3 regions of the Pantoea sp. F_5 genome follow, and region 2 is predicted to be linked to each of the others. Evidence: predicted binding sites of a transcription regulator. Region 2 holds the regulator's gene; each other region holds the start of a gene.
What was found. Region 2 encodes LexA, which represses DNA repair genes until DNA is damaged. Its sites were predicted from a motif close to TNCTGTATGTACATACAGNA; they were not measured.
Positions count from the first base shown of each region.

Region 1: dinG (ATP-dependent DNA helicase DinG) is a predicted target of LexA. The motif match lies at 4,074-4,093, and genes of this name have one in related genera.
Region 3: sulA (SOS-induced cell division inhibitor SulA) is a predicted target of LexA. The motif match lies at 4,559-4,578, and genes of this name have one in related genera.

Region 1 covers NZ_VWUO01000009.1:189,042-199,944, reverse strand. The annotation lists gene F3I44_RS14140 (M20 aminoacylase family protein) at 1-881, shown strand, start outside; gene ybiB (DNA-binding protein YbiB) at 883-1,851, opposite strand; gene dinG (ATP-dependent DNA helicase DinG) at 1,878-4,046, opposite strand; gene F3I44_RS14125 (GNAT family N-acetyltransferase) at 4,170-4,688, opposite strand; gene F3I44_RS14120 (helix-turn-helix transcriptional regulator) at 4,685-5,248, opposite strand; gene F3I44_RS14115 (MerR family transcriptional regulator) at 5,398-6,132, shown strand; gene F3I44_RS14110 (ABC transporter permease) at 6,309-7,040, opposite strand; gene F3I44_RS14105 (ABC transporter ATP-binding protein) at 7,028-7,975, opposite strand; gene F3I44_RS14100 (ABC transporter permease) at 7,968-9,143, opposite strand; gene F3I44_RS14095 (ABC transporter substrate-binding protein) at 9,147-10,058, opposite strand; gene F3I44_RS14090 (MFS transporter) at 10,365-10,903, shown strand, end outside.
Region 2 covers NZ_VWUO01000008.1:195,596-206,498, forward strand. The annotation lists partial or broken gene F3I44_RS12975 (CsbD family protein) at 1-33, opposite strand, end outside; gene dinF (MATE family efflux transporter DinF) at 193-1,515, opposite strand; gene lexA (transcriptional repressor LexA) at 1,615-2,229, opposite strand; gene F3I44_RS12990 (diacylglycerol kinase) at 2,335-2,703, opposite strand; gene plsB (glycerol-3-phosphate 1-O-acyltransferase PlsB) at 2,831-5,254, shown strand; gene ubiA (4-hydroxybenzoate octaprenyltransferase) at 5,500-6,366, opposite strand; gene ubiC (chorismate lyase) at 6,395-6,907, opposite strand; gene psiE (phosphate-starvation-inducible protein PsiE) at 6,994-7,404, opposite strand; gene F3I44_RS13015 (UTRA domain-containing protein) at 7,474-8,181, opposite strand; gene F3I44_RS13020 (ABC transporter substrate-binding protein) at 8,388-9,449, shown strand; gene F3I44_RS13025 (alkaline phosphatase family protein) at 9,469-10,281, shown strand; gene F3I44_RS13030 (ABC transporter permease subunit) at 10,278-10,903, shown strand, end outside.
Region 3 covers NZ_VWUO01000002.1:59,781-70,683, forward strand. The annotation lists gene fabA (bifunctional 3-hydroxydecanoyl-ACP dehydratase/trans-2-decenoyl-ACP isomerase) at 1-77, opposite strand, end outside; gene F3I44_RS02720 (Lon protease family protein) at 146-2,014, opposite strand; gene matP (macrodomain Ter protein MatP) at 2,068-2,535, shown strand; gene ompA (porin OmpA) at 2,627-3,697, opposite strand; gene sulA (SOS-induced cell division inhibitor SulA) at 4,048-4,539, opposite strand; gene F3I44_RS02740 (TfoX/Sxy family DNA transformation protein) at 4,750-5,379, shown strand; gene yccS (YccS family putative transporter) at 5,376-7,535, opposite strand; gene F3I44_RS02750 (YccF domain-containing protein) at 7,519-7,959, opposite strand; gene helD (DNA helicase IV) at 8,083-10,137, shown strand; gene mgsA (methylglyoxal synthase) at 10,139-10,597, opposite strand; gene F3I44_RS02765 (DUF2057 family protein) at 10,667-10,903, opposite strand, start outside.

The DNA of each region.
Region 1 (10,903 bases), on a different contig from region 2:
TGATGCACGCCTGTGGACACGACGGTCATAGCGCTATTCTGCTGGCTGCTGCCCGCCAGCTGGCCGCTACACGTCAGTTCAGCGGCACGGTGCATTTCATCTTTCAGCCTGCCGAGGAGAATCTCGGTGGCGCACGCAGAATGGTGGAAGAGGGGCTGTTCCAGCGCTTTCCGATGGATGCGGTCTACGCCATGCATAACTGGCCGGGACTGCCGCTCGGCTCACTGGCGGTGAACCCTGGCGCGATGATGGCGTCACTGGATTCGTTTGAAATTACGCTGCACGGCAAAAGTTGCCACGCGGCGATGCCGGAAAGCGGTGCCGACCCGATGGTGGTGGCAGCTGAGCTGATTCTGGCGCTGCAGACCATTCCGTCACGCCGGCTCTCGCCGCTGGCGTCAGCCGTGGTCAGCGTGACGCAGATTCACGGTGGTGAAGCGATCAACGTCATCCCGGAGCAAATTGTTTTACGCGGCACGGTGCGCTGCCTGCAGACCAGCGTGCGCGAAAAAGTACGCGGACTGATTGATGAGTTTGTCGCGACCCTGCCGCGTCCGTTTGGCGTGAGCGGTGAGACTGAGTGGCTGCCGGGCTACCCGGTCACCGCCAATCATGTGGCACCGGCTGAGCGGGTGCGCGAGGTAGCGCGCTCGACACTGGGTGCTGAACAGGTTCACTGGCAGGTCAATCCGTCGATGGCCTCAGAAGATTTTGCCTGCATGATGGAAGCCTGTCCCGGCGCTTACTTCTGGCTGGGCGCGGACGGTGAAACGCCTTCCGCGCCGCTGCACAACGCCCGCTATGACTTCAACGACGCGCTGCTGCCGATTGGCATCCGTTTCTGGCAGAACCTGGTTGAACAGGCGCTGCCGGTAGCCTGAGTCAATACCCGGCAGCGAGGATCTGCTGCTCTGCCGCTGCCAGCGAGTCGCACTGGCCACTGGCGCGCAGGCAGCAGGCGAGCTGCAGTCGCAGTGACGCAGGCACCGGGCGCTGTTGATTCAGCACCTCTTCGATCCAGCGCGCAGTCACCTCTGCCGTCTTATCTGCCGGCAGTTCGACGGCCACGTCTGGCTGACGCTCCACCCACACTTCCGCTTCCACGCCTGCGCCCTGAATCATACTGATCGCCGGGCAGCGTTGGGGATTGGCATAGACTTCCCCTTCGGTGCCATTGAGCAGTATCGCAGGCGCATCGATGTCGCTGAAGAATTTCGCCACACGCGGTACATATTCAGGATGCGAGACGCTCGACAGCCGCAGCGCCGCCCGCTCCGCAAACGGCGTCGCCAGTTTTGCCAGCGTGTGCGCACTGTTACGCACGCCCATTCGCCAACGCAGCGACAGCTGTTTCGCCATCGGCGGGCAGAGGTGATCGATGGTGATAAAAGCCAGCTCGCCCTGATCCAGTCTGGCCTGCGCCGCCTCTGCCGTGGTGACGGGTGCGATGCCGAGCGCCGCAAACACCGCCTCGCTGGTAATGCGCGTCGCGTCGTCGCTGACGCCATGCACCAGCACCGGAAAGCCAAGTTTCACCAGCAGCAGCGCCAGCAGAGGCGTCAGGTTGCCCTGACGACGGGCACCGTTGTAGCTGGGGATCACGATCGGCATCGGGCGGTTTTCCGGCGCACGCAGCTGCATCATCTGCGCCTGCATCGCCTGATAAAAGCCGCGCATTTCGGCTTCACCTTCGCCTTTAATGCGCAGCGCAATCAGAATAGCGCCCAGCTCCAGATCCGGTACTTCGCCCGCCAGCATCGCGCCATAGAGCGCCACGGCAGTATCAAAGTCGATATCGCGGGCATGATTTTTACCGCGACCCACCTCTTTAATAATTTTATTCAGTTCCATCACTCGCTTCCGGTTAAGTGCGCGGCTCAGCGCCGCGTGGGACGACGTTTACGCACGGTGTGCTTTGGCACCACGGTGGCCGGTATCGCTGTCGGCTCTGGCGTTTCCGGCTGTTCAATCGGGAAGATCGGCAGCGCCGCTAACAACCGGCTGCCGTAGGCTTTGCTCAGCAGGCGGCGGTCATAAATCACGATTTCGCCATAACATTGATGGCTGCGAATCAGGCGTCCGACCTGTTGAATCAGGGTAAATGAGGCGCTGGGCAAACTCTGCACCTCAAACGGATAGCGCTTCAGGCTTTTCAGCCATTCGCCTTCGGTCAAAATTACCGGACTGTCCACCGGGGGAAAAGCGATTTTGTGGATGTGCACCTGACTCAGCAGATCGCCTTTGAGATCCAGCCCCTCAGCAAACGACTGCAGGCCAATCAGAATGCTGGTGTCACCTTTGGTGACACGCTGACGGTGCAGATCGACCAGGCGGCTGCGCGGCTGATCGCCCTGCACCAGCATTGAGAGCCGCAGATCGGGCAGACAGGCGACAAACTGCTGCATCGCCCGGTTGCTGGCAAACAGCACCAGCACGCCCTTATGCTTCTTCTCCGCCATCTGCTGACGGAAGAAACCGGCCATCTCAGCGATGTGCTCCGCTTCGTGCGTCATCAGCGGCTCAAGGCGCATCTGCGGGATCACCAGCTTGCCCTGTTCCACATGGTTAAACGGTGAGTCGAGCGCCACAAAGCGGTCGCCCGCTTTTTCGCTAAGCCCCGACATCTCCTGCAGGCGATTGAAGCTATTGAGCGATTGCAGCGTGGCGGAGGTGACCACCACATGCGGAATTTTGCGCCACAGCATCTTCTCCAGCTGGTCGCTGACGCGGATGCCGGCGCAGTGGAACAGCAGATGCGCCTGACCTTCGCGCAGCTCGCGGGTGATCCACTTAGAGACTGGCGCGCCAGAGGCTTTTTCCATCGACGCCAGCCGCCAGAGTTTGCTCACCGATTCGAACCAGCCAAACTGCCGGTTGAGCTGCAGCAAATTACGATGCAGCCGCACCACATCGACCTTGCCGGTCTGCTCGCTGAGTGCATTGATCAGGCCTTCGCTCAGGCCGCGCAGGGCGTCGCTGAGTTTGAACAGCCGGGCGCAGAGATCCAGCAATTCCTGCGGCAGCGCGCCCAGTACAAAGCGGAATTCGCCCGGCTGGTTATTCGGCGGCAGCAGCGGATTCAGCGCCTGCGCAGTGATGGTCAGCAGTTCGCGTAGCTCATCACAGTGTACTTTCAGCCGCTCAGGGTTAGCCAGCGGCGGCGGCGACTTCGGCCGCATCTGCGTCATGATGCTCTCAACCAGCTTGATAAACAGATCAAGCTGCAGGCTGCTCCAGCCCGGCGTGATGTCGGCGCTCATCTCCAGCGCATCGCGGGCCACTTCCGGCAGGTGATGTCCTTCATCCAGTACCAGCATCAGGTTTTTAGCGGGCGGCAGCACCGACTCATTCTCCATCGCCGCCATCACCAGCGCATGGTTCGCCACCACCACATCCACCTGCTCGATTTCGCGCCGCGCCACAAAGAATGGACATTCACGATACCAGTGGCAATGCGAGCCCAGACAGCTCGCTTTGTCGGTGGAGAGGCGCTGCCAGAGGCTGTCGCTGACGTTCTCCTCGCTGTGATCGCGCAGGCCATCCCACTGGTAGCGATCCAGTGACTTCTGTAAGCGACCACACTGCGTCTGTTCTTCTTTGGTACTGCTGACGGCGTCATCATCCAGATAAAGCAGCAGATCGCCCTGCTGATCGTCATCGGCCGCCATCGCCGCCAGATTGCGCGGACAGACGTAGCGCCCGCGACCAAACGCGGCGGTAAAAGTGAGATCGGGGATAATTTTCTTCAGCAGCGGCAGATCTTTGGTGAAAATTTGGTCCTGCAGCGCCACGTTGGCGGTGCTGATCACCAGCTGCTTTTCCTGAGCGCGGCTGACCGCGATGCCCGGAATCAGGTAGGAGAGGGTTTTGCCTACGCCGGTCGGCGCTTCCACCGCCAGATGGCGCGCGTCGTCGCCCGCCAGGCATTTCGCCACTTCGGCGATCATCTGGCGCTGCGGCGCTCGCGGAATAAAATCAGGCACCTGCTGCTGAAGCGCTTTATACCACTGCGCTATCTGGCTTTTTACTGCGGCTGTCAGGGCCATGATTTGCGTTACCACACCGAAAAAATGGCCTGTATTTTTACACAGTATCCTGGCGACGTCAGCTTTCGCGCCGAATTTTTCGTGCGCCGTCGTAAAATTCAACGGTTGTCCGACGGCGGTGTTTTACGCCAGCACTTTATACATGTAGGTCGTGGCATCCAGCACGCCTGCGGTGGATTCAGCATAACAGGGAATCGACCCCGCCACCTGCCAGCCCAGCGATCGATAGAGGTCGCTCGCAACATCGCCGCTGCGCGTATCCAGCACCAGCAGGGTTTTACCCTGCCCGCGGGCCAACTGCTCGGCACGCTGCATCAGTTCACGGGCGATACCCTGACGACGCGCCTGCGGATGCACCAGCAGCTTGCTGACGTCGGCCCGATGGCGACCATTTGGCATCGCGCTGCGACTGAGGATCACCGTCGCCACAATCCGCTTGTGCTGACGCGCCACCAGCAGTTCGCTCTCCCCGCTGGTCAGACTGGCCACCCGCTGCTGCCAGAAGCGTGTCATCACCGCCACATCGGCGGCATCCACGAATCCGACACTGGCTCCATCGGCCACGCAGGCCTGAAGAACCGCAGTCAGCGCCCCCATCTCCTGTTGTGCCTGTTCAGTTGAAAGCATTTGATAATCGATCATGGTTTTGCCACCGCCAGCAGATAGTGTGCGCCTTCGGTCAGATGTGCCTCGAAAGCTGATTTTCCGGTAAGGTGAAAACGTAAACAGTCACCGGGCTTCAGCGTCCACTGCTGTTCGGCCACCGACACGGTCAGGCCGCCTGCCTGAAGCAGGATATGTTGCTCCAGTCCCTGAATGGGTGGCGCATCATAATCAATGCGCGCACCAGGCCGTAATTTGCCCTCTACCAGCTCGCATCTAAAATGAAGTGCGGGCGGTGAAACATTGCGGCGGATAAAACCGCTGGACGGGTCATGCCAGACCGGTTGCTGATCATAAGGCACCAGCAGACTCGACGCTTCTTCTACCTCACTCAGCAGGCGAGACATGGTTAATCCGTAGGCGGCACACAGTCGATTAAGCAATGCGGCAGTAGGGCTGGTCTCGCTTCGCTCAATGCGCGATAATGTCGCGCGACTGATGCCGGTGGCGACAGAAAGTTCATCCAGAGACCAGCCGCGTTGCAGGCGTAATTCTGCCAGCCTTACCGCCAGTCGTTGCTCCGTATTCAGCTCCGGCATGGTATTTTCTCATATAAGGGAAATATTCTCTTAAATGAGATATAGCTGAAAACAGGCGTATCAGTCAAGTTGTACATTGCGAAATGTATTGTACAACTTAATTTGCTTCGTTATGGTAATCGCACTCAGACCAATCGAAAGAGGCATTTATGACCTTATACAGTATCGGTGACGTCGCCGAGCGCTGTGGCATAAACCCAGTCACCCTGCGCGCCTGGCAGCGTCGTTATGGCTTGCTGAAGCCACAGCGCACCGAAGGCGGGCATCGTCAGTTTGATGAAGAAGATGTACAGCGCATCGAAGAGATCATGCGCTGGATTGAAAGTGGCGTGCCGGTCGGTAAAGTCAAGGCATTGCTGGAAGGGGGCGACGTTGATGCCCATGATGGCTGGACCACACTGCAGGATGAGCTGATCAGCGTTCTGCGTCACGTCAGACCCGCAAAACTTCGTAACAAAATTGCCGCGATTGGCCGCGAGCATCCGATTGATGCGCTGATCGACCACGTTTTTATGCCGGTGCGCCAGAAGCTGAGTCTGGACCAGAACACCGCCCGTACCATGTGCAGCCTGCTGGATGGTCTGCTGATTGATTATGTCGCGTTCTGCCTGACGGGCAGCCGCAAAAAATCGGGCAAGGATGCGCTGATTATTGGCTGGGGTATTGAGGATCGCACCCGCATCTGGCTGGAAGGCTGGCGTCTGTCGCAGCATGGCTGGCGGATTGATGTACTGGCCGAACCGCTGGACGTGCCGCGTCCTGAACTCTTTCCCGGCATGAACATGTTTGTCTTTACCGGTAAAAAACTGACCCGTCGCCAGCAGGAACAGCTGTCACACTGGCAGGAACAGGGCTATTCCGTGCGGTTGCACGACCCCGCCTAGATAACAAAAACGCACGCCGGGCGCTTTGCCTGCTGCCTCGCGCGCGCTATTATCCCCGCCTCACTTTTAACACGCTCAGGTTTCACTCATGAATGTCAAAAAAGCCTTTTTCGCCACGCTGTTTTTCATTATGGCTCTCGGCGGCACCAGCGGTCTGATGCTGGTGGGGTACTCTCTTATTGTTCACTCACGCTAAGCCAGCGCTGCAGGCGTTCAAACAGGCGATCGCTGACGATGGCCAGCAGCGCCACCAGTAGTGCTCCCTGAATCACATAGGCTGTATTAAACCCGCTCAGGCCGATAATCACCGGCGATCCCAGACTTTTCGCGCCCACCGTCGAGGCGATAGCCGCGGTGCCGATGTTAATGATTACCGACGTGCGTATCCCGGCGATGATCACTGGTGCAGCCAGTGCCAGTTCAATCTGCCACAACCGCTGCCAACTACTCATGCCGACCCCGATGGCAATCTCCCGGCTGCTGGCGGGAACACTATCAATGCCCGCCAGCGTACCCTGTAAAATCGGCAGTAATCCGTACAGCAGCAGCGCCACCACCGCCGGCCACGCGCCAAAGCCCATTACCGGTACGGCAATCGCCAGCACCGCTACCGGCGGAATCGTCTGCCCCGCCGCCACGATAGTTTCCATCAGAGGCCGGAAAGCGCGGCCTGCTCGCCGGGTCACCAGCACGCCACTGCCAATGCCAATAACAATGGCCAGCAGGCTGGCGGTGACTACCAGGAACAGATGCGCCAGCGTCAGCTGCCAGAAGCTCTCCTGCTGATAGAGTGGCCGCGCCAGTTCCGGAAACCAGCGGTGAAACAGCGGCCCGCTGTAAGGCATCAGGGTCAGCAGCGCGCCGTAAAACAGCACCAGCCACAGCAGCGGATCCCTTAGCCTGCGCATGTTAAGCCCTCGCGCAGTTGCAGCAGGTCACCAAAGTGGAGCACGCCCAGCGGCTGCTGCCGATCGTCCACAACCGGCAGCTTATCGGTGCGCCGGGCGATAAACTGCGACAGCGCGTCCCGTAGCGTCAGCGCCGCAGCGATCGGTTCGCCCGCCAGCCACTCGCCGCGCCGGACGGCATTACCGACCTGTTCCAGCGACAGCAGCCGGACGCCCATCTCGCTGCGGCCAAAGAAGTCGCGCACAAAGTCATTTTTCGGCTGAGTCAGCAGCTCTGCCGGTCTGCCCTGCTGGACAATTTCACCGTTGTCCATCAGCACAATGCGGTCCGCCAGCGTCAGCGCTTCGTCGATGTCATGCGTCACCAGCACGATAGTGCGGCCCGACAGCCGATGAATACGCAGCATCTCCTGTTGCAGCACGCCGCGCGTCACCGGATCGAGCGCGCCGAACGGCTCATCCATCAGCAGCACTTCCGGGTCAGCCGCCAGCGCCCGCGCCACACCTACCCGCTGCTGCTGCCCGCCGGAGAGCTGATGCGGATAGCGATTCAGCAGCTGCGCGTCAAGGTTCAGCAGCGCCAGCAGCGCCGCGATGCGCTCATCGATCTGCGCTCTGGACCAGCCCAGCAGGACCGGCACCGTGGCGATATTCTTCCGCACCGTCCAGTGCGGAAACAGGCCAATCGACTGAATGGCATAGCCCATGCGTCGGCGTAATGTGCGGGCATCGAGCTGGCGAACCGACTCACCGGCAAAGCGGATGTCACCGCTGTCGAACTCCACCAGCCGGTTGATCATTTTCAGCGTGGTCGATTTGCCGGAGCCGGAGGTGCCGAGAAGTACGCAGAACTCCCCCTTTGCCACCTGCAGCGACAGATCTTTTACCGCCGCTTTGCCGTTAAAGGCGCGGGAAACGCCGTCAAACTCAATCATCTTTTCTCTCCAGCAGTGAGATCAGCAGGCGGAACAGCGCATCAATGACGACCGCCAGCGCAATCACCGGGATGACGCCCAGCAACACCAAATCCAGCGCACTGCTTAACAGCCCCTGAAAAATAATCGCGCCAAAACCGCCCGCGCCAATCAGCGCCGCCACCACCGCCATACCCAGCGTCTGCACCACGACGACACGCAGGCCCGCGAGCCAGACCGGCAGCGCCAGCGGCACATCCACCGCGATAAACTGCTGCCAGCCGCTCATGCCCGTGCCGCGCGCACTTTCGCGCACCTCATGCGGCACCTGTTGCAGCCCCACTACCACGCTGCGCACCAGCGGCAACAGTGCATAAAGCACCAGGGCGATCAGCGCCGGAGCCATACCTATGCCGCTGATACCCCAGTCACCGAGCCACGGAAAATGCTGAGCCAGACCGGCCAGCGGCGCAATCAGCAGACCAAACAGCGCCACCGACGGCACCGTCTGAATCACATTCAGTACACCGAAGACACTTCCCTGCCAGCCGGGCCGCCGGAACAGCATGACGCCCAGCGGCAGCGCAATCATCAACGCAGGCAAGACGGTACCGGCCAGTAGCGTAAGATGACGGCTCAGCGCCGCATCAAACACCGCGTGGCGGTTAGCATACTCTTTCAAGAGTGAGAGATCGGCAAGCTGGCCACTGAACAGCAGCAACAGCGGCAGAAGCCAGACCTGCAGATTAAGCAGTAGCTGTGCCAGCCGATTCGGGGTCAGCTGCCGCACCTGATCGGTGATAAGCAGCAGGATTAGCGCACCGCTGCACCACAGGCCACTGGCAAAACTGGTGCGTGCCAGACGGCTGCCCTGCTGACTCAGCAACGTTGCCTGATGACCGCTGAGCCAGATGATCGCCGCCAGCATCAGCTCAGCCATCAGCAGCGCCACAATCAGCGTGGCGCGCCCCGGCGGACGCCATAGCAGCAGCCAAAGCGTCACCAGCGGCAGCAGTAACAGTCCGAAGCGGTTAATCTGCCAGCCCATCAATGGTTCACCCGCCACCAGACGGTTCGGGGCGAAGTTAAGAAATGGCAAAGCCACCAGCGCCAGGCTCAGGAGCGTCAGCAGCAGCAATGCCACCGGCTGCTGAGCCGGACGGCGTATCGCGTCCCGCGATATCTGCATCGGTTACAGCAGCTTTTTCTGCTGCAGCCACTCGGTCGCTACGCTGCTGGCATCCTGACCGTCGACCGCGATTTTGGCGTTGAGCTGTTGCAGCGTCTTCTCATCAAGCGCGCTGAACACCGGCTTCAGCCAGTCGGCAATCTGCGGATAGGCTTTGAGGACCGATTCGCGGATCACCGGCGTCGGCGCGTAAATGGGCTGAACGCCTTTGGGATCGCTGAGCGTCTGCAGACCCAGTGCTGCTACCGGACCGTCGGTGCCGTAGGCCATCGCCGCGTTAACGCCGGAAGTCTGTTGCGCTGCAGCGCTGATGGTCACAGCAGTATCGCCGCCCGCCAGCGACAGCAGCTGATCCTGCTTGAGGTCAAAGCCATAGGCTTTTTCAAAGGCCGGTAAAGCATCGCTGCGTTCGATAAATTCGGCTGAGGCGGCCAGCTTGAAGGTTCCGCCCTTTTTCAGAAAGGCGCTGAGATCGGCCAGCGAAGTGAGCTGGTTCTTCTCCGCCAGGTCTTTACGCACGGCAATGGTCCAGGTGTTGTTGGCCGGAGCCGGTGTCAGCCACACCAGATGGTTTTTCTCCGCATCCAGTTTCTTCACCTTTTCATAGCCTTCCGCGGCATTCTTCCAGGCGCTGTCTTTTTCATCGTTGAAGAAGAACGCGCCGTTGCCGGTATATTCGGGGTAGATATCGAGCTCGCCCGCCGTGATGGCACCGCGTACCACCTGCGTTGTGCCGAGCTGGATTTTATTGACGGTTTTTACGCCGTGCTTTTCCAGCACCTGAAGGATTACGTTGCCCAGCAGTGATCCTTCAGTATCAATTTTGGAGCCGACCCGCACCGGATCCGCCGCCTGTGCCATCCCCATACTGAGCAGCAACGCGCTGACTCCTACCCAACCCCGAACTCTGACCATGGCCTTTTCCTTATCGCAGTCTGTTGTTTTTAGATGATTTTTTCGCGTGATGACGCGCAAGGCGCGGGACGCCTTAGCGTTGAGCCTGCTCGCCTGCCGCTGAGAGGGAGACTGACAAGGCGTACAGCGGAAATAATCTGCCTTAAAAGCGTAGCCTGGCGCAGCGGTGATGCAGCTGACTTTATCGCAAATTAATAACAATTTGGGATAAAAAAATTATTATCAATAACCGAAATGAATTTACGTCTGGGCGTCTAAACGGCTATTCTCGAAAATCTGTTTTTATAATAAAAGACGTACAACATCATGTCCGACCTGACCTCTTCCGCCCATGTGGCAACCGTAGGGAGTTCGCCCGGTGGCGAAACACAGTGGATTCGCAGCGCAGCTGACGTCTCCCGATTAGTGAACAGCGGCGACAGCGCCCGTAACAATGCCCGTATTGTGGTGGCGATTGCGCTGGGAGGCGTGTTCCTTGACGCCTACGACCTGGGCGCGCTGGCGTTTGGCATTAAAGACATCACGCGCGAGTTTAATCTCACTCCGACCGGCACCGGCATGGTCGCCTCGGCCATCACCTTCGGCGCAATCATCGGCGCGCTTATTGGCGGCTATCTCACCGACAAAATTGGCCGTTATCGGGTCTTTATGGCCGATATGTTCTTTTTCGTGGTGGCCGCCATCGCCTGTGCGTTTGCCCCAAATGAGTACGTGCTGGCTGGCGCGCGCTTTGTGATGGGACTGGGCGTCGGGATCGATCTGCCGGTGGCGATGGCATTTCTGGCGGAGTTTTCTAAGCTGCGCGGCAAGGGAAATAAAGCCGCCAGCGTCGCGATGTGGTGTCC
Region 2 (10,903 bases):
CTGCTTCCAGTTGCCGCTCGCTTCGTCTTTATTCTTGGCAGACCTCCAATCCTCAGGGTTTAATGATTATCTTGCTACTTTACAAAATAACAATACAAAGCGCTGGTTAACTGCGCCGGATAAAGTTAATTATAGTAGCAATTTTCAAAACCCTGGAATAATACAGAATAGTCTGTATCCACCTCTACAGCATCAGGCATCAAACCAGCTGTTCTGACGCCAGTGCCTGCGCCAGATGAGCCACAGTGACAGACCGCGCAGCGCCAGGAAAACCGTTACCGCCAGCCACAGTCCGTGATTGCCCAGCGCCGGTACGCTCAGCAGCGTCAGAAAGTAGCCTGCTGCTGCCATCACCATGCTGTTACGCATCTCACGTCCACGCGTTGCGCCGATAAACATCCCATCCAGCAGATAACACCAGACGCCGATCAGCGGCATAACGATCTGCCAGACCAGATAGCGGTCAGCACTCTGTTGCAGCGAAGGAAGAGAGGTCAACAGGGTAACAATCTGCGGGCCAGCAATGGCATAGATCAGCGAGAAGAACAGCGCCACCACAACTGCCTGTCGACAGGCAGAGTGCCAGACGCGCAGCAGTTTGCCGCCATCTTTTGCACCATGCGCCTCGCCAGCAAACGCTTCAACCGCGTAGGCAAAGCCATCCAGCGCATAGGCCGTGAACGTAATGAACATCAGCAATACCGCGTTGACCGCCACCACATCCGGGCCCAGCCGCGCGCCCAGCACGGTCAGCGAGGCAAAACAGAGTTGCAGCATCAATGAGCGCAGCATGATATCCCGGTTCAGCCGCAGCAGCCGGCCGCTGTCTCCGCGCCAGCTCTGCTTCAGCAGGCTCAGGGGAATACCGCGCAGCTTCAGGACCCGCCAGACCATGATGCTGCCGACACCCAGTGTAATATACTCCGCCAGCGCCGTGGCGGTTGCCGCACCCGCGACACCCCAGTGCAGCCCCATCACCAGCCAGAGATCGAGCACAATATTAACCAGATTGCCCACCACCAGCAGGATCACCGGCGCGCGCGCATATTGCACGCCCAGCAGCCAGCCCAGAATGACCAGATTTGCCAGCGTAGCAGGCGCACTGAGCCAGCGAATCTGAATAAACAGCGCCGCCTGTTCCAGTACCGCGGGATTACCGCCAACCAGATGGGTCGCCAGCTGAATAATCGGATAACGTAAAGCGATGAACAGTACACCTGCCAGCAGCGCAATAATCAGCGGCTGAGTCAGCGCGCGTGCCAGCGCGGTTTTATCGCCCGCACCAAACGCCTGTGCCGTCAGGCCAGTTGTACTCATTCGAAGGAAAAGCAGCAGCATAAAGAGGAAGCTGGTCACCGTGGTCCCGACCGCAACCCCGCCAAGATAGACGGGGCTGTCGAGATGACCAATGACTGCAGTATCGACCACCCCCAGTAAGGGAACAGTGATATTTGAAAGGATCATCGGCAGCGCAAGCCGCCAGAGGTTTTTATCGGTTGCCGTAATAAAGCGCATTCGCCGTTCCGTGCTCGGTGTCGCTGCGCAAAACAGGCAGCGACAAAATTAGGGCAGACAGAATAGCATCAGTAAAGGCGAATGCACGCCGGCCTCAAATCAGAGCCACTCGCCGTTGCGTACCACGCCAACCGCCAGACCTTCGATGGTCAGGGACTGTGCACGGGTATCGACAACAATCGGGTCGAAGTCGCTGTTTTCAGGCAGCAGATGCACGATAGCACCCTGCTTTTTCCAGCGCTTAACGGTGACTTCATCATCAATGCGGGCAACGACAACCTGGCCGTTGCGCACATCCTGGGTTTTATGTACCGCGAGCAGGTCGCCATCCATAATCCCGATATCTTTCATCGACATTCCGCTGACGCGCAGCAGGAAGTCAGCAGACGGCTTAAACAGGCCCGGATCCACTTTATAGTGGGTTTCGATATGTTCCTGCGCCATGATCGGCTCACCGGCAGCAACCCGGCCAATCAACGGTATGCCTTCTGAGGCTTCTTCTTCCATTAGCAGACGAATGCCGCGCGATGCACCGGAAACGATCTCGATGACGCCTTTACGCGCCAGCGCTTTCAGGTGCTCTTCTGCCGCATTCGGTGAGCGGAAGCCCAGTTGTGCAGCAATCTCTGCGCGCGTAGGCGGCATGCCTGTTGAAGAAATATGGTCGCGAATCAGGTCATAGACCTGCTGCTGCCTGCTGGTTAATGCTTTCATCCCGCCCCCTGGTTGTTTATACAGTCGCTGTGAGTATATACAGGTATTGGCGAAATGGAAACCGATTGTCAGGCAAAACGCGGCTTCTGGCGCGATATGGAACGCTTATCGCAAATGTGTCCAGAGCAGCGCGATCCAGACAAACAGTGCCAGTAAGATGCTGATCAGTACCGCCGCAGAGCCCATATCTTTGGCCCGGCCTGCCAGCGGATGATGCTCCTGACCGATGCGATCGACCACCGCTTCAATGGCGCTATTGAGGATTTCGACGATGACCACCAGCACCACCGACCCAATCATCAGGATGCGCGAGATCACATCGACATCCAGCCAGCAGGCGATAATGATCGCCGCCAGCGCAGCCAGGGCTTCCTGACGAAACGCCGCTTCATGTTGCCACGCGGCACGCAGCCCCTGCCAGGAGTAACCTGCGGCTTTTACTATTCTGATAAGTCCGGTGGCATTATTTGCCATGTGTGGGAACCCTTTTATCGGATTGACGTCAATGTCTGGGCTGCGTGCATTTGGCACCACCACAGATCTTCGCTGCACTTTCTGGTATGCTTGCGGCGCTTTGCTAACAAGAGGCTTCATGTTGTCTATGTCAGGTTGGCGTAAACTTTATTATAAATTGCTTAATTTACCACTCTCGTTTCTGGTAAAGAGTAAGGCCATTCCGGCCGATCCCGTGTCTGAACATGGTCTGGATCCGACCCGACCTATTATGTATGTTTTGCCTTACGATTCGAAGGCTGACTTACTGACTTTGCGCGCGCAGTGTCTGCGGCATCATCTGCCCGATCCGCTCTCTCCACTGGAGATTGATGGTTCCCTGCTGCCTCGCCACGTCTTTATCCACGATGGCCCGCGCGTCTTCCCCTATTTTGTACCCAGCGTGGAATCGGTGAAAATTTTCCACGATTACCTGGACCTGCATCGCAATAATCCCACGCTGGATATTCAGATGCTTCCCGTCACCGTGATGTTTGGTCGTGCACCGGGACGTGAAGTTCAGGGCGAAGCCACACCACACCTGCGGGTGCTGAACGGCGTGCAGAAGTTCTTTGCGGTCATCTGGCATGGGCGCGACAGCTTTGTCCGCTTCTCGCCGACCGTCTCTCTGCGGCGTATGGCCACGGAACATGGGACAGATAAGTCGATCGCGCAGAAGCTGGCCCGCGTCGCGCGTATCCATTTTGCCCGTCAGCGGCTGGCTGCGATTGGCCCGCGTTTACCGGCCCGTCAGGATCTGTTTAATCGTCTGCTGCAATCCAAAGCGATTGAAAAAGCAGTAGAAGATGAGGCGCGCAGCAAAAAAATCTCCCATGAGAAAGCGCAGCAGAATGCCGTCGAGATGATGGAAGAGATTGCGGCGAACTTCTCCTATGAAGCGATTCGCGTTACCGACCGCGTGATGGGCTGGCTCTGGAGCCGTCTCTATCAGGGCATCAACGTCAATGGCGGCGAAAAAGTGCGCCAGCTGGCGCAGGATGGACATGAGATTGTCTACGTGCCCTGCCACCGCAGCCACATGGATTATCTGCTGCTCTCCTACGTGCTCTATCATCAGGGGCTGGTACCGCCACACATTGCTGCCGGTATCAACCTTAACTTCTGGCCAGCCGGTCCGATCTTCCGTCGTCTGGGTGCCTTCTTTATCCGTCGCACCTTTAAAGGCAACAAGCTGTACGCCACGGTGTTCCGCGAATATCTTGGTGAGCTGTTTACCCGCGGCTATTCGGTTGAGTACTTTGTCGAGGGTGGTCGTTCTCGTACCGGTCGCCTGCTGGATCCGAAAACCGGCACCTTAGCCATGACATTGCAGGCGATGCTGCGCGGCGGTAATCGCCCGATCACGCTGGTGCCGATCTACATCGGCTACGAGCACGTGATGGAAGTGGGTACGTACGCCAAAGAACTGCGCGGCGCGGCGAAAGAGAAAGAGGGCTTCATGCAGATGGTGCGTGGCTTGCGCAAGCTGCGTAACCTCGGTCAGGGTTACGTTAACTTTGGCGAACCGCTGCCGCTGGTCAACTATCTTAACAAGCGGGTACCGGAATGGCGCGACGCGATCGATCCGATTGAGCCGCAGCGTCCGAGCTGGTTAACACCGACGGTAAATGATATCGCGGCCAGCCTGATGGTACGTATCAATGAAGCGGGCGCGGCTAACGCCATGAACCTCTGTGTCACGGCCCTGCTTGCCTCACGTCAGCGCTCACTTACCCGCGAACAGCTGATAGAACAACTGGAGTGCTACACCCAGCTGCTGCGCAATGTGCCTTATTCACCTAACGCAACCGTACCCGATCTCTCAGCAGAAGCGCTGCTGGATCACGCCATGGGTATGAATAAGTTTGAGAGTGAAAAGGACAGTATTGGCGACATCATCATTCTGCCGCGTGAGCAGGCGGTGCTGATGACCTATTACCGCAACAACATTCATCACATGCTGGTAATGCCGTCGCTGATTGCCGCCATTGTTCAGCAGCATCAGACGCTGAGCGAAGCGGAACTGCTGCGTCAGGTGAGCCTGATCTATCCGATGCTGAAGAGCGAACTGTTCCTGCGCTGGCAGACCGATGAGCTGCCACAACTGCTGACTGACATCAGTCAGGAGCTGGCGCGTCAGGGCCTGATTACCGTCGAAGCCGGTGAGTTGCGCTTTACCGCAGCGCGCTACCGCACGCTGCAACTGCTGGCTGCCGGTGTGCGTGAAACGCTACAGCGTTATGCCATTACCTTCTCGATTCTCAGCGCCAAGCCGACGATTAACCGCGGCACGCTGGAGAAAGAGAGCCGGACGCTGGCTCAGCGTCTGTCGGTACTGCACGGGATCAATGCGCCGGAGTTCTTCGACAAAGCGGTCTTTACCTCACTGGTACTGACGCTGCGTGATGAAGGCTACATCAGCGACAGCGGAGATGCGGATGTGGCCCAGACCCAGGCCACCTGGCATATCCTGGCTGACCTGGTGACCAGCGATGTCCGGATGACCATTGAAACGGCTGTCGCGCACGACTGATACCCGCGTAAAGCAAAAAAGGCGACCTTAGGGTCGCCTTTTTTATGTCGCACAGGGCTGTCTGGCAGGCTTCTTACAGCAACGAAGAACCTGACGCGCAGGGGACAGGGACAGAAGAGGAAAGCGTCCCGCGCCAGGGATGGCGCGGGCCGAGCCGTCATGGATGACAGCTTTTGCGTCTTTCCGATCTGGCCCTGTCCCCTGTGCAGGCGCGGTCTTCCCGCTATGACAGGCTGCCTTTCCAGTCAGAACAGCTGAGTGAACGGCGGCGTATTCATCAGTACGCCGAGGAACAGCACCATCCCGACATAATTGTTATTCAGAAAAGCCTGGAAACAGGGCTGGCGCTCGCGTCCGGCGATCAGCTTCTGCTGATAAACAAACAGCGCAGCCGCCAGCAGCAACGTCCAGTAGAAGGCACCGTTCAGATGCAGCATCATGCCCACCAGCGCCATCAGCAGCAGGGTTGCCAGTTGCAGCAACCCGATGATCAGCTTGTCGAAACGACCAAATAAAATCGCCGTCGACTTTACGCCAATCTTGAGGTCATCGTCCCGATCAACCATCGCATACTGCGTATCATAAGCAACCGTCCAGCAGATGTTGGCAATAAACACCAGCCAGCAGACCAGAGGTAAGGACTCACTAACTGCGGACCATGCCATCGGAATCGCCCAGCCAAACGCGGCCCCCAGTACGACCTGCGGCAGGTGAGTGTAGCGCTTCATAAACGGATAAACCCAGGCCAGCGCCAGCCCCACAACCGAGAGCATAATCGTCATCAGGTTCATGGTCAGCACCAGCGCAAAAGCCACCAGCGCCAGGATCACGAACAGCAGCTTCGCCTCTTTGGCACTCACCGCGCCGCTGGCCAGTGGCCGGTGCTTCGTACGCTCCACATGACCATCAACTTTGCGGTCGGCGTAGTCATTGATCACACAACCGGCCGCGCGCATGACAAATACCCCGGCAACGAATACCACCAGCACCGGCAGCGGCGGCATCGCCATGTCAGCCAGCCATAATGCCCAGAGCGTGGGCCACATCAGCAGCAGCGTCCCAATCGGTTTGTCGATACGCATCAGGCGAGCGTAGGCCCGCCATTTATTCATACTTAAGCTCGTTTGCACCACAAAATCCTCAGACCAGATCGCGATAGAGCGGCGATGCCGGTAAAAACAGTTCAGTCAGCAGTAGCGGTTTGCCAGAGAGACGCAGGCGGGAACGCCGTCCCCATAATCCCTCCACCTGCCCCGGCTCAATAAAATCGCGGGTCAGCGTCGACGACGAAAAAAGATAGCGCCCAAGAGGACGAGTACCGAGTTGTTGCAGCATCGCCTCTGGCCCGTTAAGGGTACTTTCCGGCACAAGCGTGCGGCCAGCCAGCCAGGGCTGATCGTCGCCGGATAGCAGCACTTCGCGCAGCCAGAAGCGTTCATCGTCTGGTAACAACGCCCTTTCCTCACCCAACTCGCTGGCGTCGATAAAGCCTTCACGTAGCGGCTGAACCGTGACCCGCTGACAGTGCTGTTCAAAACGGCGCGTCATCGAATCCTCCTCCATCAGCCAGTCGAGCAAGGGTGGCGTAAGGGTAGCCTGCGACGGAGAAAGCCAGTTGAGCGAACGTAATAAGCTGAGTGCGTCTTGCGGCATGGCACCACTCCCGATAATTTTCAGGTCGCTAGTTTAGCGCAGAGCGGCGATGCGAACACCTGCCGTCGTGTCAGACGGCAGGTGGATTATTCGCGTTTCAGCCGGTTACTGTTGGCCAGCCACAGTGTGACCACCAGAATCAGGATCGCCGCTGAGTAGCAGAGGGTATCGAAGGGATTTTTATGGTCGACGATAATCAGGCGGATAATGGCCGTGATACCGATATAGACGAAGTAGCGCAGGGGAAAGTGATAGCCCGACTGAAAGTACTTAACAATCAGGGCAATAAATTCGAAGTAGAGGAAATAGATAACAATTCCCTCAATCAGCAGGTAAGAAGAAGCCTGCTCGCCGGTATTAAACAGGACGTTTGCCAGATGAATAGTCTCTTTGCCTAAAAAGACGATCAGGATGATCGCCAGACTCAGCAGACCCAGATTCAGCACCCATTGCAGTACCGTTGCAAGGTGGCGGGCAAAAGGATTTTTGTCACTCATGTTGCGCCTTTAAAAAGGGGTTATCAGCGCGCGATATCATGCGTGAGTGTGATGCAAATCACAATAACCCTAAGCCTCAACATCCACACAGAGCGCGTCGTACCGCCAGTATTCACAGTCGCAATCAATCACCTCTTTTAGCTGATTGCGGTTGATACGGGTGATCAGCAGACCGGGACTGCCCGGTGCCACATTGAGCGTGGGTGCAGCCACCTCCGGTAACGGGCCGGGCAGAATTGTGAAGCGCGCGCCGCCGTAGCGAATACCGTAGCGCTGGTCATAGAGATCGGTCAGGGAGCGGGTCAGATCTTCATCAAGCAGGCCAGGGAAAAAACGCGGATTGAGGTAGTGTTCTACATAGAGCACCGCGCGCCCATCAATGCGGCGCAGGCGGCGAATACAGTAAACCGACGAACCTGGAGCCAGACGCAGCGCAGTCGCTACGCTGTCGTGCGCCGCAACCTGCTCAGCAGCGATCACCTCCGTGGTCGCCTGCCGTCCCTGCTCCCTCGCCATGGCATGAAAGTGGCTGTGATGCAGCGGATTGTAAATCAGACGTGGTGGCGCGATAAACCAGCCGCGACGCAGTTCCCGGTAGATCATCCCCTGGGCTTCCAGCTTGCCCAGCGCTTCCCGCAGGGTAATCCGGGTGGTGCTGAACGCCTCGCTTAAGGCACGTTCTGCCGGCAGTCGTCCGCCGCTGAACTCCCCCGCCTGGATGCGCGTCAGCAGCGCGCTGGCAATCGCATCCGCCGTTTTGAGTGCTATCGACTCCACAACAGTAGCCTCATTTTGGTGCGACTTCGCACTCTTACTGTTCAGGTAAACGCGCCTGAGGTGGGCGAACGGGCCGCGTCTTTTGTCGTCCCTTCCCCGCACCGCGCCGCCTTGTCATAAATCGTTCATATAGAGGGGCTACATTGGCTCGGTTCTTGCTGGACTAGACCAGTCAGGCCCCTCAACTTACACCCGGAGCAACTGAGATGAAAGCGTTTATCGCCTCTGTAGTAGCCAGTGCTGTAGTGCTCACCCTGCCCGTCGCGCAGGCCGCCGATAACGACCTCGCCGCGCTGGAAAAAGCGGCGCGCAGTGAAGGCCAGGTCAACAGCGTCGGGATGCCGGACAGCTGGGCCAACTGGAAGGAGACCTGGAGCGATCTCAACAGCAAATATGGCCTTAAGCACAGCGACACCGATATGTCATCGGCGCAGGAGCTGGCGAAATTTGATGCGGAGAAAGATAACGCCAGCGCTGACATCGGCGACGTCGGCGCGGCCTTTGGCCCCATCGCCGTGGCGAAAGGGCTGACGCAGCCGTATAAACCGACCCACTGGGATCAGATCCCGGCCTGGGCCAAAGATAAAGAGGGTCACTGGGCGCTGGCCTATACCGGCACCATCGCTTTCCTGATCGACAAGCAGCAGGTTAAGGATATCCCCCACAGCTGGGCCGATCTGAAAAAAGGTAAGTATGTGGTTACTATCGGTGATGTCGGCGTGGCAGCTCAGGCAGCCAACGGTGTGCTGGCGGCAAACTACGCATTAGGCGGCGACGAGAAGAACCTGAAACCGGCGCTGGCATTCTTTGCTGACCTGGCAAAACAGGGGCGTCTTGGCGTGACCGATCCGGTGATCGCCAACATCGAAAAAGGCGAAGTGCAGATGTCAGTGGTGTGGGACTTTAACGCCCTTAACTACCGTGACCAGATTGATAAAAGCCGCTACGAAGTGGTGATCCCCTCTGACGGTTCTGTGACTTCCGGTTACACCACCCTCATCAACAAATATGCGAAACATCCTGCCGCGGCAAAACTGACGCGCGAATATATCTTCTCAGACCAGGGTCAGATTAACCTGGCGAAGGGCTATGCCCGTCCGATTCGTGCCGAGCATCTGACGCTGCCTGCCGATGTTCAGGCTCGCCTGCTGCCGCAGTCAGAGTATAAAAATGCCCGTCCGGTTAAAGATCAGGCCGCCTGGGATAAATCGTCAAAAATGCTGCCGCGCCTGTGGCAGGAAAACGTCATCATCAACATGCAGCAGTAACCTGCGGCGGGGAGAGGAAATGAAGACTATCCTGGTGGTGCTGGATGGGCTGAGCAATCAGGTCGCACAACATGCAATGGGTTATCTGCATGCCGAATGTTCGCAGGGCAACGGTTTTTATTATCGTCTGACCTGTGAACTGCCGTCGCTGTCGCGGCCGCTTTATGAGTGCATCCTGACCGGCGTCCCGCCGGTCAGAAGCGGCATTATTCACAATGGCGTCAGCCGGTTAAGTCGCGAGCGCAGCATCTTTCACTTTGCCCGTGCCGCGGGCCTGACCACCGCGGCGGCGGCCTACCACTGGGTGAGTGAACTTTATAACCGAACCCCGTTTGTTCCGGCGCGCGATCGGCATACGGACGCACCGGAACTGCCGATTCAGTATGGTCATTTTTACTCTGACGACAGCTATCCCGATTCGCATCTGTTTGAAGACGCAGAGAGCCTGCGGCTGCGTCACGATCCCGACTTCCTGCTGATCCACCCGATGAACATCGACGACGCCGGTCATAAATCGGGGCTCTCCTCACCGCAGTACCGCAACCGGGCACGCATCGCCGACGGCCTGCTGTCGCAGTGGATGCCGCTGTGGCTGGCCGAGGGCTATCAGGTGATGGTGACCGCCGATCACGGTATGAATGACGATCGCTCCCATGGCGGCATTCTGCCTGAGGAGACCACGGTGCCGCTGTTTGTCTTTGGCCGGGCCTTCTCGCTGCAGCCTGATCTGGCACCGCAGCAGACCGATCTGTGCGGCACCCTGTGCGAACTGCTTGAGGTGCCGCATGACAAACCGGTCTGCCGCGGACTGCTGGCGGAGCCACAGAGATGAGGAGAAAAGGCTTTGCCCTGCTGCTGCTGCTGCCGTTTGCCCTGTTCTGGGTCGCCTTTCAGCTGGCACCGCTGCTGTGGATCGCCATCAACAGCTTCTGGAGTGAGATGAACAGCCAGTGGGGCTGGGATAACTATCAGGACATTCTCACCTCGCCTTTCTACCAGCAGGCATTTCGCTTCTCACTGGATATCTCGCTCTGGTCCAGCGTCTGGGGACTGCTGATTGCGCTGGTCACCGGCTATTCGCTGCATCAGCTCGGCGGCGGACGACTCCAGCGCTTCCTTATCTCTTTTACCAACATGACCAGCAACTTTGCCGGTGTTCCGCTGGCGTTTGCCTTTGTGATTCTGCTGGGGCTGAACGGCTGTCTGACGCTGCTGCTGCGCCATTATGGTGTGATTGAGAACTTCAGACTCTTCTCGCGCAACGGCATGGTGCTGGTTTACACCTGGTTCCAGATCCCGCTGGGCGTATTGCTGCTCTATCCGGCGTTCGACGGGCTGAAAAAGGAGTGGCAGGAGTCCGCAGCGCTACTGGGTGCCAGCCGCTGGCGCTACGGGTGGCATATCGGTCTGCCGATTCTGTTCCCGGCGCTGCTCGGAACTTTTGTGATCCTGCT
Region 3 (10,903 bases), on a different contig from region 2:
CCATTTTCGCCAAACAGTTCACCACGACCTGACAGAATCAGATCTTCTTTGGTATAGGATTCGCGTTTATCTACCATGTTTTCAATAAGCCTTGTTTTAGTGAATCACGAATATTAGCGAACAGTTGTACGCTGAGCAAATCGGATTAACGGTGGTTGAACCAGTTAAGCCAGCGGAGCGCCCAGGGACGTTGCGGCACGTCCGGCTGGTTAAACAGGCTAATGCGTTCCTGGATGGTATTCAGCAGGCAGTCGCCCTGGCCATCTTCAGTACTCCAGATTTTACCGGTCAGAAGCGGCAGCGCTTCATCAGCACGGTCGATCGCCCAGATATGGAAGCGACCCTGTTCAACTGCTGTCACAACGGCCTGGTTAAGACTGAGATGACGCACGTTGCAGGCAGGAATGATCACACCCTGCTGACCCGTCAGTTCCCGCTGATGACAGATATCAAAGAAGCCTTCGATCTTCTCATTCAGTCCGCCTACCGGTTGTACGTTGCCAAATTGATCGACTGAGCCAGTCACGGCGATTTGCTGATTGATCGGCTGATTCGCCAGTGCGCTGATCAAGGCACAAAGTTCAGCCAGCGAAGCGCTGTCACCGTCCACCTCGGAATAGGATTGCTCAAAGACCATTGAGGCTGAGAAGGGCAGTTGCTGATCGAGCTCCAGCTCGGCAATCAAAAATGCCTGCATAATCATCATGCCTTTAGCATGAATGTTACCGCCCAGCTCCGCTTTGCGCTCAATATCCATGAACTCGCCATCGCCGGGATGTACCACGCAGGTAATACGAGAGGGATCACCCCAGGCTCGGGGATGACCAGGATATTCCACCACCGACAGGCCGTTAATCTGACCGACGACTTCGCCTTCGGTTTCAATCAGAATCTGTCGCAGCAGGATCTCATCACGCATTCGTTCATTGAGATAATTCTCGCGCCACAAGCGCGCTTCAAGCGCATCACGTAATGCTTCGGCATTGAGTACGTCGCCCATCAGGGCCGACTCGCGCATCTGACGTTGAAGCCAGCGCGGGCAGAGTGGCAGCGTATCCTGATCGCCGCTGTAACGGACACCTTCTTTGATCAGCTCTGGCCAGAAGTCCACTTCCGGCACGGGCAGGCCCGCCTGTTGCGCCAGTTCAGCACTCCAGCGACACCAGGCCAGCATGTCATCTTCATCAAGAACCTGAATGTTCTCTTCAAATTCAGTATAGATGGCCATTTCATGCGCTTCAGGGTCGAGCTCCTGAAAATCCGCAAGCGCTTCCCTGTCGCCACACAGGACCAGGTTAAGACTGAGTGGTAATGAAGGAATCGAGACAGGTAGCGGGCGGCGTTCATCCTGAGAAGTCCACTCCACATAGCCTTGTTCAATACACTTTTTCAGGCGCAGCCATAGAATTGGCTGCGTCAGCAGGCTACGCAGTGACAGTACCAGCGTGCCGCCGTTGGCACGGTGGATCAGCCCTGGCTCAAGCTGGATGCGATCTTTATACTGCCGCACGCAGCCAAACAACTGCTCCATCTCAATCCACTCAGCAAAGTGAATACCACCCTGACTGGTGAATGGGCGTTGCGGATCTGATGGGGGCTGAAGCGTGACGTTGTCAGCTATGATATGGTAATCACCGCCGGACAGAGTGGTAGTGTCAGCCATGACCCGCTGCGCAGCCTGAACGATGAATGTCAGATAATCGCGATTTTCCTGGCTTCGAACCAGCAGTAATGGGAATCCCTGCGACTGGTGATGTAAATGCGCCAGCGCATTCAGCAACCGGGGCTGTACCGTTGCCAGAGCATCAGTTTCTTCATCTGCAATTCGGGAGAAAACGGATTGGTATTGCGCGCTATCCGGCTGTAAGGTCTGCCACGTAAGTTGAGTGCTGGTCAAAATAATCGCATTTGTCTGTTTTAATAAAAGCGAGATTATACAGGATTCACCCTTGTTAAGCACTGCAGACTTCCTGTTGAAGATGTGATGATGGCAGCATGTTTTTCGTTGCTGCATCCGGGAAAAAAGCTGTTATTCTTAGCCCGTTACGTGATCACGATGAGATTCCGATGAAATACCAGCAACTCGAAAATCTTGAATGTGGATGGAAGTGGAAATACCTGGTGAAAAAACATCGGGAAGGTGAACTGATCACGCGTCACCTTGAATTAAGCGCGGCACAGGCGGCAGTGGATAAACTGCTGGCGATGGAAAATAATCCGGTGACAGTGAACGAGTGGATTGCAGAACATATCCATGCCGAACTTGATAACCGACTGAAACAGACCATCCGCGCACGGCGGAAACGCCATTTCAACGCCGAACATCAGCATACCCGAAAAAAATCGATAGACCTGGAGTATCTGGTCTGGCAGCGGCTGGCAGGCCTGGCTCAGCGGCGCGGCTGCACGCTTTCAGAAACGATTGTTCAGCTGATAGAAGATGCGGAGCGCAAAGAGAAATATGCTACTCAGATGTCGAGTCTGAAGCAGGATTTGCAGGCGATTCTGGGTAAATCGGGTTCAGAAAGCGAGTAAGCAGGCAGGAGATTTCAGAATGTGTGCGGTCACCGTTAGATTACCGGCATAAAAAAACCCCGCCTTAGCGGGGTTTTTATGACGTGAGAACTTAAGCCTGTGGCTGAGTTACAACGTCTTTGATGCCTTTAACATCGATTTCTACACGACGGTCCGGAGACAGGCAGTCGATCAGGGCGTTACGGCCTTTCACGCTGTCACAGGTGTTGCCGGTAACTGGGTTAGATTTACCCATGCCACGTGCAGAGATCTTGTTAGAAGGGATACCTTTAGATACCAGGTAGTCTACGACTGACTGAGCACGTTTCTCAGACAGTTTCTGGTTATACTGCTCTGAACCGATGCGATCGGTGAAGCCCAGTACGACAACGGAGCCATCTTTAGGATCCATTGAGCTCAGCTGGCTGTACAGCTGATCCAGAGCCTGCTGGCCTTCTGGCTTCAGGGTAGATTTGTTGAAGGTGAACAGAACGTCAGACTTCAGAGTGAAACGCTTGGTTTCAACAACTGGAGCTGGTGCTGGAGCCGGAGCTGGAGCTGGAGCAGCGACGTCATCCTGACCGAAGCGGTATGAAACGCCTACGCTCAGCATGCCATTGTCTGGACGGGTACCAACGGTCTGTGCATCACCGATGTTGTTAACCCACTGGTAATCCAGACGGGTAGCCCAGTTTTTGGTCAGTGCATATTCAACACCAACTGCAGCCAGCGGAGATACGCCGGTGTCGTGGTCGCTGATGCGGCCAGTAGTTGGGTTAGTCTGCGTTGCATCTGCACGCCATACCATGCCGCCCAGACGAGTGTACACGTCCAGATCGTCATAGATTGGGTAGCTCAGTTTAGCAGCCAGCTGAACGCCTTGTGCTTTGAATGCGCCGTTAGTCACAGTGCCTTTGTTAGGCATGCGGCCCAGCCAGTCATAGCCCAGCTCGAAGCCCAGGTATGGGTTTGCCTGATAACCAACGAACGCACCTGCGCCCAGCTGGCTTTCATGAGTTGGACCGTTGTTGTTCTCGTAACCGTTACCGTAGTAACCAGTGTCGTGATACTGAGACCAGCCCAGTTTAGCACCGGTGTACCAGGTGTCATCTTTCGGAGCGGCCTGCGCTACGGTAGCGAAGCCAGCCAGTGCCACTGCAATTGCGATAGCTGTCTTTTTCATTTTGCGCCTCGTTATCATCCAAATAGGCAATGAGCAAAAAGGTTGCTCTTGGTTTAAATCCTTCGCCGGGTCAAAACGCTCGCTTATGACTCTACCGCAAAAAACGGAGGTTATTGAGCACCCTGGCGAGATAAAGTCTACAACGAGATTGGAAACTTACAAGTATGATGTGAGGCGCTTCTGTAAAAAAACAGCGATTTATACACAATTTCTAACAATTAGCCTGGTAGTATTGTCGCGGCAAAAAGCCTTAAAAACCTGCTAAACCATTGTCACAGCTCGAACTAACAGAATCAGTGGTTTAGCGACGACAGATAAGAAAAATAGCTTGGGAAACTTCTGATTTTTACTTAATGAAACAAATCCGACTGAATTTTTATGGCACTTTGCGGTCTGAGAGGCGCTTCCGATGTCCCGCTTGCCCGCAAAATCAAACCCAGCGCTTCACCTTCTGCCGCCGCATTTTCAAGTTGACGGCGCTCATCTTCGTCAAGGTCATAAGGAATCCATGCCAGAACGACACTGTAATTTCCGGTACGTAATGCCTTGACCATCGCTTCCACCGCATTAAGACGTTCAGAATCGGCGATATGCATACTTTTATCCAGCGGTAATCCCGACTCCTGCATCCAGGTGCGATTCAGTTTATGTGCCGGTGTTAACCACAACTGCCAGCGTGATTGCTGACTCAGCTGCTGTAATAATGGCAACAGCAGCATCTGCATCATACCGGGCTGCTCGCTGCAGCGTAACTCGGTAATTCCACCGCCCTGAGAGGCCGGAACGGAAGAGGACGCGTAATGATGAGCATAGCGTGTATTATCAGGATGTTGTGTTCGCATAAGTTAATCACCAGCAGTTGACTGTATGAATATACAGTACTGTCATCCTGGATAAAGATCAACCCAAATTTCTGAAAACGCCTCGCAAAAACGCGACAAGATTAGTTGAAGCGTTATTTATTCATTGAACCGGCTGACACTTTTTTCTATCTTCTAATTGCCTGATACCCAAGGCAATTTAAGAAATATTTCTGACATGGAGGTGGTGCAATGAAAAAGGTGAATCCGGTCGTAGAGCGCTCCAGAGCGCGTCTGGCCCCATTGGGACCCATAGAGTCCCGCACCCAGTTTGGGGGGTATGCTCTGGCTGTCGAAAGTGTGGTTTTTGCCTTAATTAATAAAGATGAACTCTATCTGCGGGCCAGTGAACCGTTGCGCGAATACATTACCGATCGCCCGCTGCAACCCTTGATTTTTCGCAAGAGGGGAAAACTGGTCTGCCTCAATTATTTTCGGGTTGATGAGGCGTTATGGCGCGATTCTGCCCATCTGCTGGCGCTCTCTGCTGCCTCTTTAGAGACCGCCCAGCTGGAGTTGCAGGACAGGCAAGCGTCACCGCGGCTGAAAGATTTGCCTAATCTCAGTGTACGCATGGAGATGATGCTCTTTGAGGCGGGCGTAATGAGCGTCAATCATCTCTATCAGATAGGGGCCAAGCAGTGCTGGCTGAAGCTAAAAGCGATCAACCAGCACGTGGGGTTTCAGACATTACTGGCGCTGCAGGGGGCTATTACGGGCCACCATGCGGCTGCGCTGCCACAGGCAACCCGGGCAGAGCTGAATGCATGGTTCCAGCGCACGCTTTTATCCAACCCGAACCTCAGAAGCAGTGAAAGCTAGTCAGTAATGAGCGTGCGGCGCAGGCGAGCCACATCGGGCATTAATGCCACCAGCAGACCGAGTTGCTGGAGCACCAGCGGCGCACGCGTATCTGCATCTGCAGCCAGCTGGCTGATTCGCTGTGCCAGTTGCTGGCGCATCGCTTCAACATGTTCATCGCTGACCACGTCTGTCTGAAGTACATCCTCGACATAGCAGACCGTATCATCCAGTAAGGCGAGCAGGTCTGGCGCAGTAATTTTATCGCGGTGAGCGCCCAGCGCGGAAATGTAGCTCAGAAATGAGTGATTGGAGCAGAGCAACTGAAAAGCTGAATCACGCAGCTTCTGGCTGGTACGACTTTCACTGCTCATATTTGAGACGACAGACGCCAGTTCAGCATCCGCATTATGCGCATCACGGCGGGCGATACGATAGGCAAGCCGGTTATCTTTACCCTGGTGATATTGCTCCATGATCGCATCCAGATAGCGACAGTTCGCTTTCAGGGTTCGCTCTGCCACCGCGGGCAGTTGACGAAAGCGCCAGTCAGGCCAGATAAAGGCGACAGCCAGCCAGGCCAGACCACATCCGAGTAAGGTATCCACGACACGGGGCAGGGCGACGTCAAACCCATCACCTAACAGGTTGAAGCAAAGCAGCACCAGCAGAGTGATAAACAGCGTAGCCTGCGCATACTGCACCTGCCTGAAAGCGAAGAACAGCACGCCAGTAATCACAATCAGGATTAACTGCCCTTCAATGGAGGGTACCAGCCATAAAACGGGTAAACCAATCGCAATTCCCGCCAGCGTTCCGCCGATGCGCAAGGCTAGACGTCGCTGCGTGGCGTTATAGTTTGGCTGGCAGACAAACAGACTGGTCAGCAAAATCCAGTATCCCCGCTCCAGTCCGGTTATCTGAATGAAGCCGTATCCAATACAGAGTACCACTGACATCCGAACCGCATGCCGGAACAGCGCCGACGCGGGAGAGAGATGACGGCTGAAGCGTAGCCGGATATCACTCCAGCCACTCAACCCTTCACGTGACAACAGATTGTCACTGTGCTGCGGATCTTCACCGGCCAGCGTCTGCTCTGATTCAATGGAGGCAAGCTGTGCGTCAATGGCACGCAGGTTACGCAGCAGCCAGAACAGCGCGCGGGTATGCGGAGCCTCTGGCTCGTGCTGCTCAAGCCGTTCAATCGCTTTCTGCAAGCGTTCAAACGTGCGCTCAAAGCGGCTGTCATGCACCCATCTTTCACGCATCAGGATGCAGTGTGCCAGCTGGCGACAGGCTTGCGCCTGCATATTCAGCAGCCGCTGAAAGCGAAACAGAATTTCGTTATAGCGCCAGTCGCCGCGCAGCAGGTGATATTGCAGATGAGAAGAGCTGGCGCGTTCATGAATATCCTGCGCCACAAAGTAGTAGTGCAGACTGCGACGGGTGCCGCGCGATCCGCGATCGCCGCGCAGACGGCTCTGCAGCGTGGTTTTGGTCAGATTGAGCTGCGCCACTAACTGGCTGTTCACCATCGCTGCATCGATAAACGCCGCATCATCCTGCTCGCCTGCATCGGGATCGAACAGATTCGCCTTGGCATCAAGGTAGCGCGCCAGTTGTGAAAAGCTTCCCGCCAGCTGTTCCTGGACCGGCCTGACCGGGAACATCAGATGACCCAGCAGGGTCAGCAGGTTATACCAGAGCGCGCCGACCAGCAGCAGAATCGGCTGCATGTACCACTGGCTGAACAGCCCGATGCCGAGCATGGTATAGACCGCAATCAGCAGCGCACCAAAAGCGATAGTGGCGTAGCGCTGTCCCAGGGCACCCAGCAGAATAAAGCCCCAGGTCGAAATCGCCAGTCCGACCATAAAGGCGAAGGGCCAGGGAAACAGCAGCTCTACGGAAACCGAGGCGATGCAGAAGCAGAGCAGGGTAATCAGCAGGTTCTTCAGGCGACCGGCCAGGCGATCATCAAGATCGGCCAGCGCAGCCGCGACCACCCCCAGCGTTAAGGGAATCGTCCACTCAATCTGATGCAGCCACCAGGGAATGGCAGCGCAACCACTCAGCGCAAACAGGATCCGCAACAGATAGCGCCACGTACTGTTAAACAGATATTTTCGCCAGCCAGGCACTGCATCGGACATCATATTAATAGCGGCGGGCATTGGCTTCGCGCGCAGCACGCGCTTCTTCCACTGACACCACCCGGCGTCCAACCGGCCAGAGCGCAATAGCGGCGATCTTAAAGTTCGCAATCCCCACCGGAATACCGATGATACTGATGCACTGCACAATGCCGACGGAGATATGCGAAAGGCAGAGCCACCAGCCGAAGAAAATCAGCCAGAAGATATTCAGGAAGGTCCCGCCGGTGTTCATAATATGGCTCTTACTTTCAGGGCGCAGCACATCAACATGTACCGCCTCGTTGCCAAATGGCAGCAGCGAGAGTTTGGTAATTTCCCAGCAGGAGCGGGTCAGCGGAAGGGTAAAAACCAGCACGATGCTGATTAAGGTGGCAAACAGCCAGCTCAGGGTGGTGAAAAAGCCGCCCAGGACAAAATTAAGAATATTTAAAACGGTGCGCATGATCTTCTTTTCCTTTTGCATTCCGCAAGATGTGACGCCAAGTTTAGCCTGTTTTAAGGCTGGAGCGCCAAGGGTCTGACAGGTAAACTCCCCCTAATCCTGTTATCTGACGTTGGTGTCGGCGTGGAACTGAAAGCAACCTCAATGGGCAAACGGCTTGCCCAGCATCCTTATAACCGTGTTCGTCTGCTGACAGCGGGTGTCGAAGTCAGTGGCGATAAGCATGAGTATCTGATCCCCTTTAACCAGTTACTGGATATTGCCTGCAAGCGCGGGCTGGTATGGGGCGAGCTGGAATTTTTGCTGGCCGATGAAAAAGTGGTCCGGCTGCACGGAACGGAATGGCAGGAGACGCAGCGCTTTCACCACTATCTGATGCAGGCCTGGCAGAACTGGAGTCTGGAGATGAGCGCGGTGTGCCGCGAGGTGCTCCAGTCACTGCGCGACGAAATTGAGACGTTTAGCGCGCAGGATCGCTGGCTGAATCGCCACGAGCTGCAGGCGCTGAAAACAAAAATTCTCAAACAGTTCGACGCGTTACCGATGCCGCTCCTCCGCTTAAACGATTTTCCTGACTGCCGTAATAACCTGGCATTTTGCCAGCACTGGCTGGATCAGGGTGAGTCGGCCCTGCGGCAGCGAAACCGCGACTGGACTGCTGCCATGCTAACCCGCTATCAGTCGTTCTTCGCCAGCGTCGAGAGCACGCCACTCAATCAATCGCAGTGTGAGGCCGTGGTTAATGGCGAGGATTCTCTGCTGGTACTGGCCGGTGCGGGCAGCGGTAAAACCTCGGTGCTGGTGGCCCGTGCAGGTTGGTTGATGGAGCGCAGGCTGGCCAGCGCCGATCAAATCCTGCTGCTGGCATTTGGCCGCCAGGCTGCTGAAGAGATGAACGCACGTATTCAGTCCCGGCTCTCTGCGGGTGACATCCAGGCAAAGACTTTCCATTCTCTGGCTCTGCATATTATTCGTGAAGGCAGCAATAAGCAGCCGGTTATCAGCAAGCTGGAGAGCGATGCCGATGCGCGTCGCACACTGCTACTCAGGGAGTGGCGGCAGCAGTGCCATGATAAAAAGGCGATGGCAAATGGCTGGCGTCAGTGGCTCCGTGACGAACTGGAATGGGAGTTACCGGAAGGGCCGTTCTGGGAGGACGACAGGCTGGCAAACCGGCTGGCGTCCCGACTTGAGCGCTGGCTCGGCCTGATGCGCATGCATGGCGGCGCACAGGCGGCCATGATCGCGGATGTGCCGGAAGAGATCCGGGAGCGCTTTAGTAAACGCATCAAACTGATGGCACCCCTGCTGAAAGCGTGGAAAAGCGCGCTGAAAGAAGAGGGCGCGGTCGATTTCTCGGGCCTCATTCACCAGGCCATTGCGATTCTGGAAAAAGGACGGTTTATCAGTCCGTGGAAACACATTCTGGTGGATGAATTCCAGGATACCTCGCCTCAGCGTGCCGCATTGCTCAGCGCACTACGCCAGCAGAATAAGCGCACCGCGCTGTTTGCTGTCGGCGATGACTGGCAGGCTATCTACCGCTTCAGCGGCGCAGAGATGACGCTGACCACCGCATTTCATCACTACTTCGGTGAGGGCGATCGGTGCGTGCTGGACACCACCTATCGCTTTAACGATCGCATCGGTGACATTGCGAACCGGTTTATCCAGCAGAATCCGCAGCAGCTGGCAAAACCGCTGAACAGTGTCACCAAAGGCAATAAAAAGTCGATTTCGCTGCTGGCGGAGGATCAGCTGGAAGCCCTGCTGAATAAACTCAGCGGTTATGCGAAGCCTGAAGAACGCATTCTGCTACTGGCGCGCTATCACTATCTGCGACCGGAGCTGCTCGATAAAGCCAGAACCCGCTGGCCGAAACTTAGTCTGGAATTTATGACAATCCATGCCAGCAAAGGTCAGCAGGCGGATTATGTTATTCTGCTGGGATTGCAGCAGGGCAAAGAGGGTTTCCCGGCGGAGGGACGTGAGTCGATTATCGAACAGGGCCTGTTACCGCAGCCCGAAGCGTTTCCGGATGCCGAAGAACGCCGTCTGGCCTATGTGGCGCTGACGCGCGCGCGCCAGAAGGTCTTTCTGATGTTTGACAAGGCCGCGCCGTCACCGTTTGTCGATCACTTCCGCGAACTGGGCGTTCCCGTGCTGCGTAAAGCCTGAGTTATTTCAGACGATCGGCCAGATAGCGCTGATAGTCGGGGATCATAATCTCAACGTTTTGCGCAAACAGGGGTGACTGAATAATAAAATCCGCTGTGGAGCGGTTCGTGGCGACCGGTATATTCCAGACGGTCGCCAGACGCAGCAGGGCTTTCACATCCGGATCGTGCGGCACGGCGTTGAGCGGATCCCAGAAAAAAATCAGCGCATCAATTTTCCCTTCCGATATCAGCGCGCCTACCTGTTGATCGCCGCCCATCGGGCCGCTCAGCATAGCTGTCACATTCAGACCGGTATGACGATTGATCAGATTTCCGGTGGTGCCGGTCGCATAGAGGATGTGTGGATCAAGTGCGGGCTGGTTTTGTTTAACCCATTCAAGCAGGGCGGCTTTGCAGTGGTCATGGGCGACCAGCGCAATATGTTTTGTGGTGCCAAGGGTACGAAAGGTCTGTTCCATAAAAGCGTCCTGATAAGGCTCATGCGCAAGAAGAGAAAGCACGAGTTTACCTCCGGCCCTTCAACGCTATCAACTTGTACGCAGCATTTTGACCAGCGTCAGAAATTGCTGACGCGTGGCTTCGTCGAAGCGGTGAAACCAGCGATTCAGCGAGGGCAGTTCAGCCTGGGTTGTCCAGTCCAGATCGGCGGTGAGGCGGGAAGAAGAGGGCGCAGCAGAAGCGGAGTTTGCAAACCTTGGTACAGAGGCAATCTGATGGGTGCGATTGTAATTCAGCATCGCTTTTTCCATATCAGCTGTCGCGGT